DNA from 3 places in the Dysosmobacter sp. genome. Region 2 is predicted to be linked to each of the others. Evidence: riboswitches for the same ligand, from Rfam matches in the RefSeq annotation. Region 2 holds a riboswitch; each other region holds the start of a gene.
What was found. A riboswitch is a leader RNA that binds a small molecule or an ion and turns the genes downstream of it on or off. The one in region 2 is predicted to bind lysine.
Positions count from the first base shown of each region.

Region 1: another riboswitch for lysine. It lies ahead of dapA (4-hydroxy-tetrahydrodipicolinate synthase); the one in region 2 lies ahead of ACT67G_RS02675 (transporter substrate-binding domain-containing protein).
Region 3: another riboswitch for lysine. It lies ahead of ACT67G_RS05685 (Na+/H+ antiporter NhaC family protein); the one in region 2 lies ahead of ACT67G_RS02675 (transporter substrate-binding domain-containing protein).

Region 1 covers NZ_DAWBAJ010000038.1:9,287-15,291, forward strand. The annotation lists gene ACT67G_RS09290 (Gfo/Idh/MocA family protein) at 1-933, opposite strand, end outside; gene ACT67G_RS09295 (ComEC/Rec2 family competence protein) at 990-1,940, opposite strand; gene dapD (2,3,4,5-tetrahydropyridine-2,6-dicarboxylate N-acetyltransferase) at 2,109-2,804, opposite strand; gene dapB (4-hydroxy-tetrahydrodipicolinate reductase) at 2,871-3,590, opposite strand; gene dapA (4-hydroxy-tetrahydrodipicolinate synthase) at 3,587-4,474, opposite strand; lysine riboswitch at 4,595-4,764, opposite strand; gene ACT67G_RS09315 (M20 metallopeptidase family protein) at 4,931-6,005, shown strand, end outside.
Region 2 covers NZ_DAWBAJ010000005.1:73,819-79,823, forward strand. The annotation lists gene rimI (ribosomal protein S18-alanine N-acetyltransferase) at 1-166, opposite strand, end outside; gene polA (DNA polymerase I) at 222-2,879, opposite strand; gene ACT67G_RS02665 (hypothetical protein) at 3,015-3,401, shown strand; gene ACT67G_RS02670 (phosphatase PAP2 family protein) at 3,460-3,996, opposite strand; lysine riboswitch at 4,167-4,338, shown strand; gene ACT67G_RS02675 (transporter substrate-binding domain-containing protein) at 4,483-5,406, shown strand; gene ACT67G_RS02680 (amino acid ABC transporter permease) at 5,501-6,005, shown strand, end outside.
Region 3 covers NZ_DAWBAJ010000015.1:12,502-18,506, reverse strand. The annotation lists gene ACT67G_RS05690 (uracil-xanthine permease family protein) at 1-1,172, shown strand, start outside; lysine riboswitch at 1,314-1,486, shown strand; gene ACT67G_RS05685 (Na+/H+ antiporter NhaC family protein) at 1,565-3,322, shown strand; gene ACT67G_RS05680 (biotin--[acetyl-CoA-carboxylase] ligase) at 3,463-4,461, shown strand; gene ACT67G_RS05675 (chromate transporter) at 4,552-5,094, shown strand; gene ACT67G_RS05670 (chromate transporter) at 5,091-5,711, shown strand; gene ACT67G_RS05665 (SH3 domain-containing protein) at 5,872-6,005, shown strand, end outside.

The DNA.
Region 1 (6,005 bases), on a different contig from region 2:
GACGGTGGTGCCGGGCCTGCGGCCGGTGCGCACACAGTCCACGAACTCCTGCATCTCCAGCAGATATGCCTCCCGGAACCGCTCCGGGAAGGAGGCCACGCACTCCGCCCGAACGCCGCCGGGGCCATACACCCGGGCCAGGTTTTTCTCCGGCACGGCGGAGATCCGCAGCGTCCCCTCAGTGCCCACGATCTCCGTCTCCACATGGTAGCCGTAGGGGCAGGTGCGGCCCACATGGACGGTGCCCATGGCGCCGTTTTCAAACCGGAACACCGCCAGGCCCGTCTCATCGTCCCCCGCCTGCCGGAACTCCGGATGCTTGAAGGTGGCGCCCAGGGCATAGACCTCCGATGTCTCACTCCCCAAGAACCAACGCATCAGGTCGATGTCGTGGATGGCGGCGTCCAGGAAAATGCCGCCGGAATTTTTACAAAAGCGGATGGCATCCTCCACCACCGCCTCCGGATCCAGACCCGTGGCCTTCACCAGATAGGGCGTGCCGATGACCCCGGCATCCACCTGCCGCTTGGCGTAGGCATAGGAGGGGTCGTAGCGGCGCATGAACCCCAGCATGAACACAAGCTCCGGGTGGCGCTCCACGGCAGCCTGGGCCTGGAGGCACTGGGCGATATCCACCCCCAGGGGCTTTTCGGAAAAGACGTGCTTTCCTGCGTCCAGTGCCGCCTCGATCTGCCAGCAGTGCTCTGAGGAGGTGGTGACCACCGCCACGGCGTCTATCTCCGCCTCTGCCAACATCTTGTTGAAATCCGTGTACAGGGCCGTCACCCCCAGCTGCCGGGCATATTCCAGGGTCTCCGGCCGGGTGGTGCAGGCAGCTGTCAGCCGGGCGCCGGGGATCTTGCAGGCGATGTTCTCCGCGTGGACCCGGCCCAGGCGGCCCAGCCCCGCGATGCCGATGCGCAGGGTATTCATTCTGTTTCCTCCTTCACAGTCAAAAACCGGCCCCCGGCAAACCGGGGGCCGGGCGTTCAGTCCAGACATACGGTGACAGATTCGTGATAGGCAGGCTCCACCAGTCCCGGCAGATGCACCGCGTCGGTGAAGTACACCTGGGGCACCATCTCCTGGAGCAGAGAGACGATATAGGGGTGAGGCCGCTCATCCGGCCGCTCCGACGCCACACATACCACCGCCGTCTGCGGCCGCAGCTGGGCGATGAGCTTGCGGGTGGTGGAGGAAAGGGAAGCATGATGGGGTACCTTCAGCACCTCACAGGGAGCCAGGGTGTCCGCCTCCCACAAATGGGCATAGGTATCTCCCCCCAGCACCACGTCCCGTCCCTTGTAATGGAGCCGCTGGCGCAGGCTGGAGACATTCATCATCTTGCTCCACTTCATCAGGGGATAGCACTCCCGCTCCCCGGCGAAAGCGGCGTCATACACCTGGCGCTGGCGTTTATAGAGGAAGGGATCCCCGAAGAGAATGTCCATGGAGAGATCCTCCGTCAGCTGCAGCGTCATCTGCTCCGTCCCGGGCAGGACGGTAAGGTGCTTCACCCGGCCGGGATGCTCCCGCAGGGCGGCGGCGTAGATCTCCAGACAGCGCAGCAGGTTCCGGGCGGTCTTATGGAGGGTGAGATCCCGGTCAGGCTCCAGAGGCGGGGCTCCGGCAGGCGGCACATAGGTGGCAGCCAGCTGCTCCACCTCCACTGCCTCCAGAATGCGGCCCAGGCCGCCGATGTGATCCCGGTGGAAATGGGTCAGCAGCAGCAGATCCAGCTTTTCCACCCCCTGTTTGCGCAGGAAATCCCCGGCGTAGATCCGGCGGGAGCTCTGGTCAGAGAGCGGGGGGTGATCGTCCCGCACCAGGTTATCATGTCCGCAGTCCACCAGCATGGCAAAACGCTGGCGCGTCCCCTCCATCTCCCGAATCAGAATGGAATCCCCGTTGCCCACATTGATGAAATCCAGTTGCAGCATGCCATCCCCCCTATGAATTTGTTGTACTTACGATACCACACCCGGTTGTCCCTGGCAACCGGAAAGGAGGCGGCAGCGGCGCCAAAATTTTCCTTCTATTTTTGACAAGCATGCGCAAAACGTCCCCCGCCGCATTGTGCGGCGGGGGACGTTTTCAGATGCCTGCAATCACAGCTTGCGCAGGGCGTCCACCAGGGCGGTCTTGCCCTCGGTCTTCTCGTCCTTCATCTTGACAATGCGGGCGGGGCTCCCGGCCACCACGGCCCCGGCAGGCACATCGTCAATGACCACGGCCCCGGCGGCCACCACGGCGCCCTTGCCCACCCGGATGCCCTCGATGACCACGGCGTTGGCGCCGATGACCACGTCGTCCTCAATGACCACAGGGGTGGCGGAGGCGGGCTCCACCACGCCGGCCAGGACGGTGCCTGCGCCGATGTGGCAGTTGTTGCCCACGGTGGCCCGGCCGCCCAGGACAGTGCCCATATCGATCATGGTGCCCTTGCCCACCACAGCGCCGATGTTGAGGATGGCGCCCATCATGATGACGGCACCCTCCCCAATCTCCACCTTCTCCCGGATGATGGCGCCGGGCTCGATGCGGGCCTTGACGTTCTTCATGTCCAGCAGGGGCACGCCGGAGTTGCGCCGGTCATTTTCCACCACGCAGTCCGTGATGATTGCGGCGTTGGATTCCAGAATGGGCCCCAGCTCGCTCCAGTCCCCGAAGACCACATAGCTGCCGGAGCCGCCGAAGACCTTGGCGGAGCCGAAGTCCACGGGAGCGGTGGTGTTGACATACACCTTCACCGGGGTCTTCTTTTCAGAGTTTGCAATATAGTCGATAATTTCCTGAGCGTTCATAGTCTGATAAACTCCTTTGGGCGCAGGTCGCGCCGAATTTGATGGCTCCCCGCGCCGGGGGGAACATTACTGACCGAAGAGAATGGCCTGCAGGTCGTAGACGCCGGGGGCCTTGCCCGGCAGCATCCGGGCGATGTGCAGCGCGCCGCTGGCGAAGATCTGGCGGCTGGCGGCCCGGTGAGTGAACTCCAGCTCCTCATCCAGACCGAAGAAGTGGACGGTGTGGGTCCCGGCCACAGTGCCGCCCCGGAGGGCGTGGATGCCCACCTCGTCCTTTTGGCGGCGGCCGCAGTTGCCCTCCCGCCCGTACACCGGGCGCAGCTCCCCGGCAGGGTCGATGGCGGAGAGCAGCAGCTTGGCGGTGCCGCTGGGAGCGTCTGCCTTCTGGTTGTGGTGGGTCTCGGTAATCTCAATGTCGAAATCCGGCTTCAGCACGCCGGAGACCGACTGGAGGGCCCGCACCAGCACGGCAACGCCCAGGGAGAAATTGGCGCTCCAGAGCACCGGCGCCGCAGTGCCTAAGCTCCGCAGCTGCTCCAGCTGCCCGGCGGTATAGCCGGTGGTGCCGGAGAGCAGCGGCGTGCCCGTGCGGCGAACGTAAGACGCCACCTCCGCCAGGGCCTCCGGCCGGGAGAAGTCGATGACCACATCGGCCACCTTCCCCATGCTGCCCAGCCGGTCCAGATCGTCGTGGCCCAGGGAGAGCACCACCTCGTCACCGGCGGCACAGGCCGTGCTCTCGATCAGTTTGCCCATTTTCCCCCGGCCGATCAGTAAGAACTTCACAGGATCCCAGCCTCCTCCATGGTCTTACGCAGCGTCTCCAGATGCGCCTGGCTCATCTCGCACAGGGGCAGGCGCATGGGGCCCACATTGAGGCCCAGCAGGTTCATGGCCGCCTTCACAGGGATGGGGTTCACCTCGATGAAGAGGTCGTTCATCAGCTGCAGGTACTTCAGGTGGTTTGCCAGGGCCCGGGCCTGGTTGCCCCCCAGGTAGTCCGCCACGATCTCATGGCACATACCGGGCATAACATTGGCGTAGACGGAGATGACGCCGCTGCCGCCGATGCTCATGAGGGGGATGGTGATGTCGTCATTGCCGGAGTACAGGGCGAAGTCCGGCCCGATGCAGTGGGCGATCTTCATGGCGTAGGACATATCGCCGCTGGCCTCCTTGATGCCGGCGATGTTGGGGTGGGTCGCCAGGCGCTCCACTACGGAGACGGGAATGGAGCAGCCGGTGCGGCCGGGGACATTATAGAGCAGGCAGGGGATGTGCACCGCGTCCGCCGTGGTGGCAAAGTGGCGGTACATGCCCTCAGGATTGGCCTTGTTGTAATAAGGGGCAATGAGCAGCAGGGCGTCAGCCCCCATGTCCTGGTACTGGATGCTCTTTTCCACCTGGGTGGCGGTGCAGTTGGAGCCGCTGCCCACGATGACCGGCACCCGGCCGTTCACCACCTTGATGGTGTGGGCCACTACGGCGGCATCCTCCTCGTGGGACATGGTGGAGTATTCGCCGGTGGTGCCCAGCGTCAAAATGGCGTCGGTACCGGCGGCGATCTGGCGCTCCAGCAGATTGGTCAAAACCTCGAAGTTCACGCTGCCGTCCTCATGGAACGGAGTGATCATGGCCACAACGGATCCCTGCAGATGTTCGAATTTCATGTTGAGTGTCCTCCATACTTTTCGTTTTTTCGCCGCCCGGAAGAGGCGGGCAAATAAAAAGTCGGTAGAGACACGCCCCTACCGACAGCTCGTCACATGCGAAACGCACGGAGTTCCCTGTTAGCGGATAGCGCCCCCGCGGGCTCTCGTCCGCGGACAGTGCCGGAAGTCTTCCTCCCGATCCCACCTCCCGGCCACGCCTGACCGGAAAGTTCGGCGGACTTGCCCCCCGCACGTTCTCTGCCTGCCGGCTCCCGTGCGCTCATCGCATCCGCGCCTCTATCTCATTTTTCGCTATCATACCACCATCCCCCACCAGTTGCAAGAGTGAATTTGAAAAATCATCCAATAGATTACAAGCAGGTTAAAAATGCGCTCTTTCCCTGTTCCCCGCCGCCGGAACGTGCTATGATGGGGAAGAAATCAAATTGCTGCCTGCGAGGAGGTCGATCCCACATGTCTTGCGTAGCGTACCGCCGCCATCTGCACCAGATCCCGGAGCTGGACAACCGGCTGCCGGAGACGGTGGAGTACGTCAAATCCATTCTGGAGCCTCTGGGCGGAAAGGTCTTTACCCCCATTACCGGGAGCGTGTGCGTCTATTTTGACGCGGGGAAATGGGATACCGTGGCCTTCCGGGCGGATCTGGATGCCCTGCCGGTACAGGAGGAAACGAGCCTCCCCTTCGCCTCCGCCCATCCCGGGATCATGCACGCCTGCGGCCATGACGGTCACACCGCCATGATGCTCACCCTGGCGGAGTATACCGCCGCACATCTGGCGGAGCTGCCCCGGAACGTTCTGTTTTTGTTCCAGCCCTCGGAGGAGACCACCGGCGGCGCCAAGAAGCTCTGCGAAGCAGGCGTGCTGGAGCGTTACCGGGTGCGGCGCATCTTCGGCGTGCACCTGTGGCCGGGCCTCCCTGTGGGGGAGGTCTACTCCCGCCCCGGCCCCATGATGGCCCGCTCCAGCGAGGTCACCGTCACCGTGGAGGGAAAAAGCGTCCACCTCAGCCGGGCGGCGGAGGGCCGGGACGCCCTGACGGCAGGCATCGAGTTCCTTCAGCGGGCCTACGATATGATGGACTCCCTGCCCAGCGGCGAGCCCCGGGTACTGCGCTTCGGCAAGATGGTCTCCGGCTCCGTGCGCAACGCCGTCAGCGGCCACACGGTGCTGGAGGGAAGCCTGCGCACCTACCGGGAGGATATCTTCCGCTTCTGCCGCCAGCAGCTCCAGGACATCGGCAAGTCCCTGGCGGCGGAGACCGGGTGCGCGGTCAGCGTAAACCTCAGTGAGGGCTATCCCGCTGTGTGGAACCACGAGGAGCTCTACGCCAAGCTCTGTGCCCAGCTGGGTGCCGACGCCCCGCATCTGCTGGAGGCTCCAGCCCTGGCAGCGGAGGACTTCTCCTTCTACCAGCAGTTTACCCCCGGGGTGTTCTTCTTCCTGGGAGTGGGCAAGACGGCGGAACTCCACGCGCCGGACTTCTCCTTTGACGACGAGGCCGTGCTTCCCGCCGGGGTAGAATTCT
Region 2 (6,005 bases):
CCCCGTCGTCTAGAGCCACCAGGAAGGCGGAGCAGGCGTTGTCCAGCTCCTCTGCCAGCATGTTCCGGGACCAGGGGGTGGAAAAACAGACCTGCTCCAGCTCTGCAATCTCGTCCAGATGGTCGGCATTCATGGGCACGATACGCACATGCATTTGTTCTCTCATCGTTTTCTCCTCTCCGCCCGCAGGCGGCAACTTGGATTTTGTTCCGCTTCCCGACTCAATCCTTGGCTTCCAGCCAGTTTTTGCCCCAGTGGGCTTCCGCTGTCAGGGGCACAGAAAGGGTCACCACCCGCTCCATCTCCTCGGCCAGGATCCGGGCCACCTCCGGGGCATCCGCCTCCGGGCACTCCACGATCAGTTCGTCGTGAACCTGGAGCACCAGCCGGGCCTGGGGCAGGTCATCTTTCAGCCGCCGCCACACGGCGATCATAGCCAGCTTCATGATGTCCGCTGCCGTGCCCTGGATGGGCATATTCAGCGCCACCCGCTCACCGAAGGCGCGCAGGTTGCGGTTGGAGGAGGTGAGCTCCGGCAGATCCCGCCGCCGGTGGAACAGTGTCTCCACAAAGCCTGTCTCCCGGGCCTTTTCCACCACGGCGTCCATATACTTCCGCACACCAGGGAAGGTGGCAAAATACGCCTCCATATATGCCTTGGCCTCCGCCACCGTGGAGCCGATGTCCTGGCTCAGGGAAAAGGCGGAGATGCCGTAGACGATGCCGAAGTTCACCGCCTTGGCCCGGCGGCGCATCTCATGGGTCACGTCCTGGGGCGCCACATGGAACACCTTGGCCGCCGTCTCGGCGTGAAAGTCCCCGCCGGAGAGGAAAGCCTCCCGCATCCCCTCATCGCCGGAGATGTGGGCCAGGAGCCGCAGCTCGATCTGGGAGTAGTCCGCATCCACCAGCACACACCCATCGGCGGGAATGAACATCTTGCGGATCTCACTGCCCAGGTCCGTGCGGGTGGGAATGTTCTGGAGATTGGGCTCCGTGGAGCTCAGGCGGCCGGTGGCGGTCACCGTCATCTGGAAAGAGGTACGCACCCTGCCGTCGCTGTCCATGGCCTTGAGCAAACCGTCGGCATAGGTGGACTTGAGCTTGGTAAGCTGGCGGTACTCCAGCACCGCCCCCACGATAGGGGCCTCATAACGGAGCTTTTCCAGCGCGTCGGCATTGGTGGACCAGCCGGTCTTCGTCTTCTTGCCGTGGGGCAGGCCCAGCTTGTCAAAGAGGATTCCCCCCAGCTGCTTGGGGGAGTTGATGTTGAACTCCTCCCCCGCCATATCATAGATCCGCTGCTGAATCTCCCCGGCCCGGGCGGAGAGCAGCTCTCCAAAGGTGGCCAGAGCCCGGGCATCCACCCGGCAGCCGGCCAGCTCCATCTCCGCCAGTACCCGGCAAAGAGGCATCTCCACCGTTTGGAGCAGATCCCACAGATCCTTCTCCCGGAGCTTGGGGACCAGTGTTTCGTACAGGGCGTCCACCGCCGCGGCGTATCGATCGAAGCTGGCCTGGGCCGCCGCCGGGTCTCCCAGCAGGGAGAAGGCGTCCTTTTCCAGATGGAGAGGCTTGGGCAGCTCCTCATTGTAATAAGTCACAAAGAGGCGCGCCAAGTCGTAGCTTCCCGCCGTTGCGTCCAGCAGGTAGGCCGCCAGGGCTGTGTCAAAGATGAAGCCCTCAGCAGGGAGTCCATTTTCCAGCAACGTGCGCATGAGGTCTTTGACGTTGTGGGAGACCTTTTTGATATCGGCGGAGAACAACGCCCGCAAAAGGCCATTCCAATCCCCCTGATACTGGTCGAAGAACAGCTCCGCCGTCAGGGCAGTCGTCTCCCCGGTCCCGCACACCACCGACACGCCGGTGAGGTCCGGCAGGGCCAGCAGGGCCACGTGATCCGCTTTCCGCCACAGGGAGAGCAGTTGCTCCGCCTGCTGCGGCTCCGTCACCTGCTCTACTGTCACGGTAAAGTCCGCGGCTTTTTTCTCCGCCGCCTGGGCAGCCGGTTCCGCTGTAAGGCCGAAGCGCTCGATGAGCTTGGTGAACTCCAGGCGCAAAAAGAGGGGGTACGCCGCCGGGCCGGGGTCACGCACCAGATTGTCCTCCGGGCGGAACTCCAGCGGCGCGTCGGTGGCAATGGTGGCCAGCCAATAGGAATGGCGGGCGCTCTCCTCCCCAGCGGCCAGTTTTCGGATGGCGGCGGGCTTTGCCTCGATGTCCGGCATCTTCTCGTAGAGGGTCTCGATGCTGCCATACTTCTGGATGAGATCCATGGCGGTCTTCTCTCCCACACCGGGGACGCCGGGGATGTTGTCGGAGGCGTCCCCCATGAGGGCCTTGAGGTCGATCATGTGGATGGGATCGAAGCCGTATTGTTCCCGGAAGGCCGCCGGAGTCATGTCCTTGGTAGTGGTCTGGCCCATGCGGGTTGACACCAGCTTCACCTTGGTCTTGTCGGTGATGAGCTGCAGGGAGTCCTTGTCCCCCGTCACCACCACGCACTCCCAGTCCGATGCCTCACACTTGCGGGAAATGGTGCCAAGCAAATCGTCCGCCTCCCATCCCTCCAGCTCATAGCGGGGGATGTTCAGGGCGTCCAGGACTTCCTTGAGCACCGGCATCTGCATGCGCAGCTCCTCCGGCATGGGCTTGCGGGTGGCCTTGTACGCCTCGTCCGCCGTGTGGCGGAAGGTGGGGGCGTGGACATCGAAGGTGACGCACACCGCGTCGGGCTTCTCCTCCTCCCGCAGCCGCAGCAGCGTGGTGAGAAAGCCGAACACGGCGTGGGTATAGAGCCCGTCCCGGGTGGTAAGGGGGCGGATGCCGTAATAGGCCCGGTTGATGATGCTGTTGCCGTCAATGGCCATGAGCTTCATGGGATTGCCTCCTGGAATGAATTCACAGATTAAAATAGTATACCCCAAGTTTTGCCTTTGCGCAAGGCGGGCCTTGACGGCGGCGGGATTTCTGATAAACTGAATCCATACATTTTCCCACAAAAGGAGACTCCCATGAAAGATCCCCACACCCTGCTTTTGAAAATCACCCGGATTTTGGAACTGGTGCTGGCCGCCGCCATTCTGGTGGTCATCGTGGCCGGCGCCGTCATGCTGTTCTATCAGACTGCCGCGGACCTCACCGCCGTGCCGGAGAGTTTCTCCGTGGGAGATTTCCTCTCGGGAGCGCTGCTGCTGGTGATGGGACTGGAGTTTGTGAAGATGCTGGCTCTCCACACCGCCGCCTCTGTCATCGACGTGCTGCTCTTCACCATCGCCCGGCAGATGATCGTCACCCACGGCAGCTCCCTGGATACCCTCCTGGGGGTAGGCGCCGTGGCGGGGATCTTCGCCATCCGCAAGTTCCTCCACCCCGGCGAGGAGGACGGCACCCAGCACTGATTTTTCCCAAAAACAGCGCACCAGCCGCGGACGGCATTGCGTCCGCGGCTGGTGTTTTTTAGGGAAGGCGTCCCGTCCGGTGGTAAAGGACTTTCACCAGATACGCGCCGGCATACCCCAGAGCTGCGCCCAGCAGCGCTCCGCAGAGCACGTCGCTGGGCCAGTGGACATACAGGTACAGCCGGGAAAAGGCGATGACCACCGCAACTGCCAGGGCGGGCTTCCACAGCCGGGAGCCGCTGGCCTTGAGAGCGAATACCGCCGCAAAAGAGGCCGCCGTGTGTCCTGAGGGGAAAGAGGCATCCAGAGGAGGGGCCGTCAACAGTTCCACGGCGGTATTCACCGCAAAGGGCCGGATGCGGCCCACCAGGGGCTTGAGGATCAGATTGCAGCAGATGAGGTCCAACACCAGGGCGCATCCCACGCTCCAGCCCTGGCGGCGGGTCTTGCGGAAGAGCACCAGCACCACCGCCAGCAAAATCCATAGCTCTCCGTGGTTGCAGGTCCAGCTGACGGCAGGCAGCACCGCATCCAGAAAGCCGCAGCGAAGATGGGCCTGGATAGCGTCCAGAATGGCCAGTTCAAAATTCTGCACGAAAAACTTCCTTTCTTTCAGCGTCTGGCTCTACACTACCATGCCCTTCCCACAGACGCAACGTCTTTTTTTCCGGTTTTTCCCGACAGGATGCACAAAATTTCCAATATTTCCAATTCTGCCCGTTGACAGCGCTCCTTCCTGGTGGTATGATGCCCTCAAAATTGAATCGCTTAGATAGAGGCGCGAGGTTCATCAGTACCCTCCGGCAAGGCCAGGCAGCCGCCGGGCGGGAAAGGGGACATCGCCGAAGTGTTTTGGAGCTGCCTGGCTCCGGGGCGCTGGGCCGTCGGGAAATACCCGCCGGACTGTCACAAGACTTTGTGAAGCGCTATCAATGGCTGTCGGAATCCTTGCGTCATTCCGCCTTTTCCATGGACCGCTTGACAAAGCGGTTCATTTTTTGTTCTCCGGCCCCAGCGGCGGACGGCGGGAGAACCGGTTTTTTCACGCCGCAACAATCAATTTTTTGGAAAGGTGACGAAGATGAGAAGATTTGTAACTTTGCTGCTGGCCCTGTGCATGGCCCTGTCCCTGACCGCCTGCGGCGGCAGCGACACCACCGAGACCACCACCGACGAGGAGACCACCCAGACTGAGGGTACCGAGGCGCAGACCGATACCAGCGACATCCCCGGCCTGGAGGACGGCGTATTCACCGTGGGTATGGAGTGTGCCTATGCTCCCTACAACTGGACCCAGATGGATGATTCCAACGGCGCTGTGCCCATCTCCAACGTGCCCGGCGCCTATGCCAACGGCTATGACGTCATGATCGCTCAGAAGATCTGCGACGCCTACGGCTGGGAGCTGGAGGTCGTCTCCAGTGCATGGGATTCCCTGACTCCCGCTGTCCAGGCCGGCACCATGGACGCCAACATCGCCGGCCAGTCCATGACTGCTGACCGTATGGCCGAGGTGGACATGGCAGGCCCCTACTACTACGCCACCATCGTGTGCGTGACCACCAAGGACAGCCCCTATGCCTCCGCTACCTCCATTGCAGATCTGGCCGGCGGTACCTGCACCGCCCAGTCCGGCACCATCTGGTATGACTCCTGCCTGCCCCAGATTGAAAACGCCAACCTGCTGGCTCCCGCCGAGACTGCTCCTGCCATGATCATGCAGCTGCAGACCGGCACCGTAGACTTCATCTGCACCGACATGCCCACCGCCATGGGCGCTGTGGCCAAGGACGACAGCCTGGTGATCCTGAACTTCTCCGGCACTGACGGCGACTTCCAGTTTGCCACCGAGGAGGAGCGGGCCGAGAACGTGAACATCGGCATCTCCGTCCAGAAGGGCAACACCGCCCTCAAGGACGCCATCGACGCCGTCCTCTCCACCATGACCGAGGATGACTTCAACACCCTGATGGACGAGGCCATCGCCGTCCAGCCTGAGGTCTAAGTTCCCGGCAGACCTGTAATTTTACACACGTGCCTCCAGCCCTGAACGGGGCTGGAGGCTGCCGTGTCTTTAACGAAAGGAGCGAATCCCCTCCATGGAAAAGCTGTTGGAGCTGGGTCAGGACATCGTCGTACTCTGGACCAAGTACTCTCCCATGTACTGGAACGGCATCAAAAACACCATCATCCTGGCCGTTGTCGCCACGGTGATCGGCTGCATCATCGGCCTGGTGTGCGGCATCCTCAACACAATCCCCTACGCCAAGAATGATCCTCCCGTCAAGCGCTTCTTTTTGAAGCTGGTGCGGGTGATCGTACGGATCTATGTGGAGGTCTTCCGGGGCACCCCCATGGTGCTCCAGGCCGTGTTCATTTACTACGGCCTGCCCTATTTCACCGACGGACAGGTGGCCTTCTCCGGCAACAGCGGCATCTGGCTGGCCTCCATCATCGTGGTGTCCATCAACACCGGCGCCTACATGGCCGAATCCGTCCGGGGCGGCATCATCTCCATTGACCCGGGCCAGACGGAGGGCGCCAAGGCCATCGGCATGACACACGTGCAGACCATGACCTCCGTTATTCTGCCCCAGGCCATCC
Region 3 (6,005 bases), on a different contig from region 2:
GCTTCGGCACGCTGTTCTTCCATGTGTGCACCCGGATGAAGGTGCCTGCCTTCCTGGGCTCCTCCTTCGCTTTCCTGGGCGGCTTCCAGGCCATGGCGGCTATGGACAGCGGCATCTACGCCGGGATGGATCCGGCGGTAAAGCTGCAGTACACCTGCGGCGGCATCGTGGTGGCTGGCCTTTTGTATGTGGTGCTGGCTATCATCATCAAGGCGGTGGGTGTCCATAAGGTGATGCGCTTCCTGCCCCCGGTGGTCACCGGCCCCATCATCATCCTCATTGGACTGAACCTGGCTCCTTCCGCCGTGTCCAACGCCTCCACCTGCTGGTGGCTGGCCCTGGTGGCCATGGCCATCATCATCGTGGCCAACATCTGGGGCAAGGGCATGATCAAGATCATCCCCATCCTGCTGGGTGTGGTGGGCTCCTATATTGTGGCGCTTGTGGCCGGTAAGGTGGATTTCTCCAGCCTGGCCGGTACCAGCATCATCGGTTTCCAGCCCTTTATCACCAATTTCTCCGGCAGTATCGCCAAGTTCGACGTCTCCGCCATTTTGGTGATGGCTCCCATCGCCATCGCCTCCATGATGGAGCACATCGGTGATATGTCCGCCATCTCTGCCACCGTGGGCGAGAACTTCATCGAGGATCCCGGCCTCCACCGCACCCTGGTGGGCGACGGCATCGCCACGGCTCTGGCGGGCCTCTTCGGCGCTCCCGCCAATACTACCTACGGCGAGAACACCGGCGTGCTGGTGCTCTCCCGGGTCCATGATCCCCGGGTGATCCGGCTGGCTGCCATCTATGCCATCGTCCTCTCCTTCAGCCCCATGTTTGCCGCGTTTGTCAGCTCCATCCCCTCTGCCATCATCGGCGGTGTCAGCTTTATCCTCTATGGCATGATCTCCGCCATCGGTGTGCGGAATGTGGTGGAGAACCAGGTGGACTTCACCAATTCCCGCAACCTCATCATTGCCGCCGTCATCCTGGTGTGCGGCCTGGGCTTCACCGGCGGATTGACCTTCCACATCGGCGAGGTCTCCATTACCCTCACCTCCCTGGCCATCGCCGCCATTGCCGGTATTGCCCTCAACGCCATTCTGCCCGGCAACGACTTCCACTTCGGTAAGACCGCAAACTCCGATACCGCTGCCTCTCTGGGCCGGTATTAAGCGGACAAGTTTACAGCTGCTGCGCCCGTCCCGGGGCTCCGGGGCGGGCGCTTGCTCGTTTCCCACATCGCAAAAAACACAAAAAATGCGGGAAAATGGTTGACTTTTTGGGGATATCTTATATAATGAACAGGCAACTAGACCCATGATAGAGGCGCGGGCTTCAAGAGTACCCCTCTCCGACGGCAGGACACCGGGGGAGACGGGAAAGGGGAGACCGCCGAGGCGCTGCTCCGCTGCCTGGCGGGGAAGAGCCGGGCCGTCGGAGAACATCCGGCGGACTGTCACCCCCAAGGTGGAGCGCTGTCATGACCCATGGAGCTTTCCCCGGTGCCTGTATGAAGTCATGATGGATATCATGGCTTTATTTTTTTGCGTGAGGAGAGAGTATCATGAGAAAGAACCTGCGCCGCTTGCTGCCTCTGCTGGCACTGGTGGTTCTGCTGGCCACGGCCATGTCCGTGACCGCCTTCGCCGCCGGAGATCCTACAGAGGAAGCCGGCACCAAGATGATTGAATGTCCCGACTGCGGCGGCAGCACCGCCTGTATGGAGTGCTACGGCCTGGATCCGGAGTGCGCCGCCTGCGGCGGCAGCAATGTCTGCGCCACCTGCGGGGGTACCGGCTATGTGGAGTCTCCCAGCCATTTTTTCAACACGGCCCTGAGCCTGCTGCCTCCGGTGATCGCCATTGCCCTGGCCCTGATCACCAAGGAGGTATACTCCTCGCTGTTCATCGGCATTGTGGTGGGCGGACTGCTGTATTCCAACTTCTCCTTTGAGGGGACAGTCCTCCATGTATTCGAGAGCGGTATCGTCTCCGTGCTGTCCGACAGCTATAATGTGGGTATCCTGGTGTTTTTGGTGATCCTGGGCGCCATGGTGTGCCTGATGAACAAGGCGGGCGGCTCCGCGGCCTTCGGGCGTTGGGCCCAGGGACACATCAAGTCCCGGGTGGGAGCCCAGCTGGCCACCATCGTCCTGGGCTGCCTGATCTTCATCGACGACTATTTCAACTGTCTGACGGTAGGCAGTGTCATGCGGCCTGTTACCGACAAGTACAAGGTTTCCCGGGCAAAGCTTGCCTACATCATCGACGCCACCGCCGCCCCCATCTGCATCATCGCCCCCATCTCCTCCTGGGCTGCTGCTGTGGCGGGCTTTGCTGAGGACGGCCAGGGCCTAAACCTCTTCATCCGGGCCATTCCCTTCAATTTCTACGCCATCTTGACGGTGGTGATGATGGTGGGCATGGTGCTCATGAAAACGGAATTCGGCCTCATGGGCAAGTTTGAGGAGAACGCCGTGGAAAACGGCGACCTCTTCTCCGGCTCCAACCCCTACGCCATGATGGATGACGAGGTGGTGGAGGACAAGGGCCGGGTGATGGATCTGGTGGTGCCCATCGTGGTGCTGGTGATTTTCTGCGTCATCGGCATGATCTACTCCGGCGGATTCTTCTCCGGCGCCAGCTTTGTGGATGCCTTCTCCAGCTCTGACGCCTCTGTGGGCTTGATGCTGGGCTCCGCCTTTGCCCTGGTGGTGGCCTTTATCTACTATCTCATCCGTAAGTCCATGTCCTTCCGGGATATGATGAACTGCATCCCCGAGGGCTTCAAGGCCATGGTTCCCGCCATTATGATCCTGACCTTTGCCTGGAGCCTGAAGGCCATGACCGACTCTCTGGGCGCCAAGTATTTTGTCCGGGATTTCGTCCGCAGCTCCGCTGACGGCATGCAGATGTTCCTGCCGGCCATCGTGTTTGTGGTGGGCTGCCTGCTGGCCTTTGCCACCGGCACCTCCTGGGGTACCTTCGGCATCCTGATCCCCATTGTGCAGAATGTCTTCCCCATGGATAACCCGCTTGCCATTGTGTGTATCTCCGCCTGCATGGCCGGCGCCGTGTGCGGCGACCACTGCTCTCCCATCTCCGACACCACCATCATGGCCTCCGCCGGTGCCCAGTGCGACCACGTCAACCACGTGTCCACCCAGCTGCCCTATGCCATCACCGCAGCGGTGGTGAGCTGTGTCAGCTACATCGTGGCAGGCTTTATCCCCAACGCATTCATTGCCCTGCCTATCTCTATTGTGCTGATGATCGGCACTCTGCTGGTCATCAAGACCCTCCATGCCAACAAGCGCATTTGAACCAGCAGACCCACAAGCGGATCCATGGAATCTCCATGGATCCGCTTTTTGGGGAAAGCTGCCGGCGGGATGGGACAGTCGGGTTTACAAAAGGTAAAGATCGTGTTAAACTAATTCGGTATGCGTCAGGGGGGACTGCCATGAGCCGTCAAGCTGTTTTGGATTTTTTGCGTAGCCAACAGGGGAGTTTTTCCTCCGGAGAGGAGCTCAGCCGCCGCTTGGGCCTCAGCCGGGCCGCGGTTTGGAAGGCGGTGGAAGCCCTCCGGCGGGATGGTTACACCATTGAGGCCCGGACCGGGCTGGGTTACCGCCTGGCAGGGACGCCGGACGCCCTGACGGAAGCCGAGATCCGGGGCCTGCTGGGAAAGACGGAAGTGGTGGGCGGAACCCTGTACTGCCTGGATCAGGTGGATTCCACCAACACCTACGCCAAGCAGCTGGCTATGGCAGGGGCGGCGGACGGCACCGTGGTTGTGGCTGACTGCCAGACGGCTGGCCGTGGGCGCATGGAGCGCCGCTTTGAATCGCCTGCCGGACAAGGTATTTACCTGACCGCCCTGCTGCGCCCGGAGTTGCCGCCGGAGCGGCTGATGCCTGTGACAGCGTTGGCCGGTGTGGCGGTGTGCGAAGCCGTGGAGGAAGTATGCGGCGTGCGTCCCATGCTCAAATGGCCCAACGACCCGGTCCTCAACGGCAAGAAGCTCTCCGGCATCCTGACGGAGCTTTCCCTGGAGGCGGAGACCGGCCGGATGCAGTATCTGGTGGTGGGCATCGGCCTTAACGTGGGGCAGGGAGAGAAGGATTTTCCGCCGGAGCTGCGGCAGGTGGCTACATCGCTGCGTCAGGAGCTGGGAACGGCCGTGTCCCGGCCGGCGCTGGCGGCGGCGGAGATCCGGGCTCTGGATCGGCTGTATAAGGCCCTGCGGACAGGCGATCTTCAGGCATACCTGGAGGTCTATCGCCGGGACTGCGTGAATCTGGGAAGAACTGTCCGGCTGCAGGGGCCTGCCGGAGAGGAGACCGCCACCGCCGTGGGGATCGATGACGAGTTCGGTCTGGTGGTGGAAGACGGCACCGGAAACCGGAAGACCATCCGCTCCGGGGAGGTCTCTGTCCGGGGATTGTACGGATATGTGTGAAACCAAAGTCCGCAAGGAGACTTTGGCCAGGCAGCCTCTGAAAGGGGGCTGCCGCTATTTGCTGCGCGGTGAGGCGCGGGGGAGGATGCTATGAATATTTACCTGCAGTTGTTTTTGACATTCGCCAAGATCGGTGTGGTGACCTTCGGCGGCGGCGCAGCCATGCTTCCCATTTTGCAGCGGGAAGTGGTGGAGAACAAGCACTGGGCCACGGAGGAGGAACTGGTGGACTACTACGCCATCGGCCAGTGCACTCCCGGCATCATCGCGGTCAATACCGCCACCTTTGTGGGTCAGAAGCTCAAGGGCCTCTCCGGCGGTATCTTTGCCACGCTGGGCATGGTATTTCCCTCCCTGGTGATCATCTCCATCCTGGCGGGCCTCATCACCAACTTTGCGGATCTTGCGTGGGTGCAGAATGCCTTTGCCGGCATCCGGGCCTGCGTGTGCGTGCTGATCTTCAACGCCACAGTGCGTCTGATGAAAAAATCCGTGGTGGATAAGCGCACGGCGGTGATCTTTGTAGTGGTGCTGCTGGGCAGTGTATTTCTGGATATCTCCCCGGTGTGGTTCGTGCTGTGCTCGGCGCTGCTGGGGATCATTCTCAAGGGATTGGAGGCCAAACGGGCATGATTTTCATTCGGCTGTATTGGGAATTTTTCAAGACAGGCCTCTTTGCCGTAGGCGGCGGTATGGCCACCCTGCCCTTTTTGCAGGACATCGGGGAGTCCACCGGCTGGTATACTTACGCGGATCTTATGAACATGCTGGCGGTGTCGGAGTCCACTCCCGGCCCCATCGGCATCAACATGGCCACTTACGTGGGCTTCACCATCGGGGGTGTCCCCGGGGCGGTGATCGCCACCATCGGTGAAGTGACACCCTCCATCATCGTGATCCTGATTGTGGCGGCCCTGCTCAAGAGCTTCCGGGAGAACCGCTACGTCAACAATGGGTTCTACGGCCTGCGTCCGGCTTCCACCGGGCTCATCGGCGCCGCAGGCGTCACCATCATTCTGGAAGTGCTGACCCACATTGAATCCCTGGGTTCCGGTGACGGGATCATCAACCATTTCGCGCTGGAGAGCGGCATGGGCCTGGCGGATATCCTCAACTGGCCGGCTCTGGCCCTGGCGGCGGTGATTCTGGTGCTGACCAACTGGGTCAAGCCCACCAAGAATCTGCATCCCATTATTTTCATCATCATTTCCGCAGTGGTGGGTGTGGTATTCCACTTTGGCGGAGTCTAACAAGCCCCTGTGCGCCGGACACCATGTGTCCGGCGCATTCGTTTTTTCAAGCTGCGGTTTTTCCCGGAAAATCGACATGCGGACTTGACGGGGCGGGAAAAAGCCGATATTATGTAAATTGTAAAATTGTTGACATCCGGGAGGAGGAATCCCTTTGGCTATGAAACGCTGCCCCATCTGTGGGGAGAAATATTCGGAGACTTATAAAAAGTGTCCATTCTGTGAGGAGGAAGAGGCTCTGCAAAGCGGCGGCCGGATCCAGCGGGGCGGCCACCGGGCCGGTAAGCGGGCCGC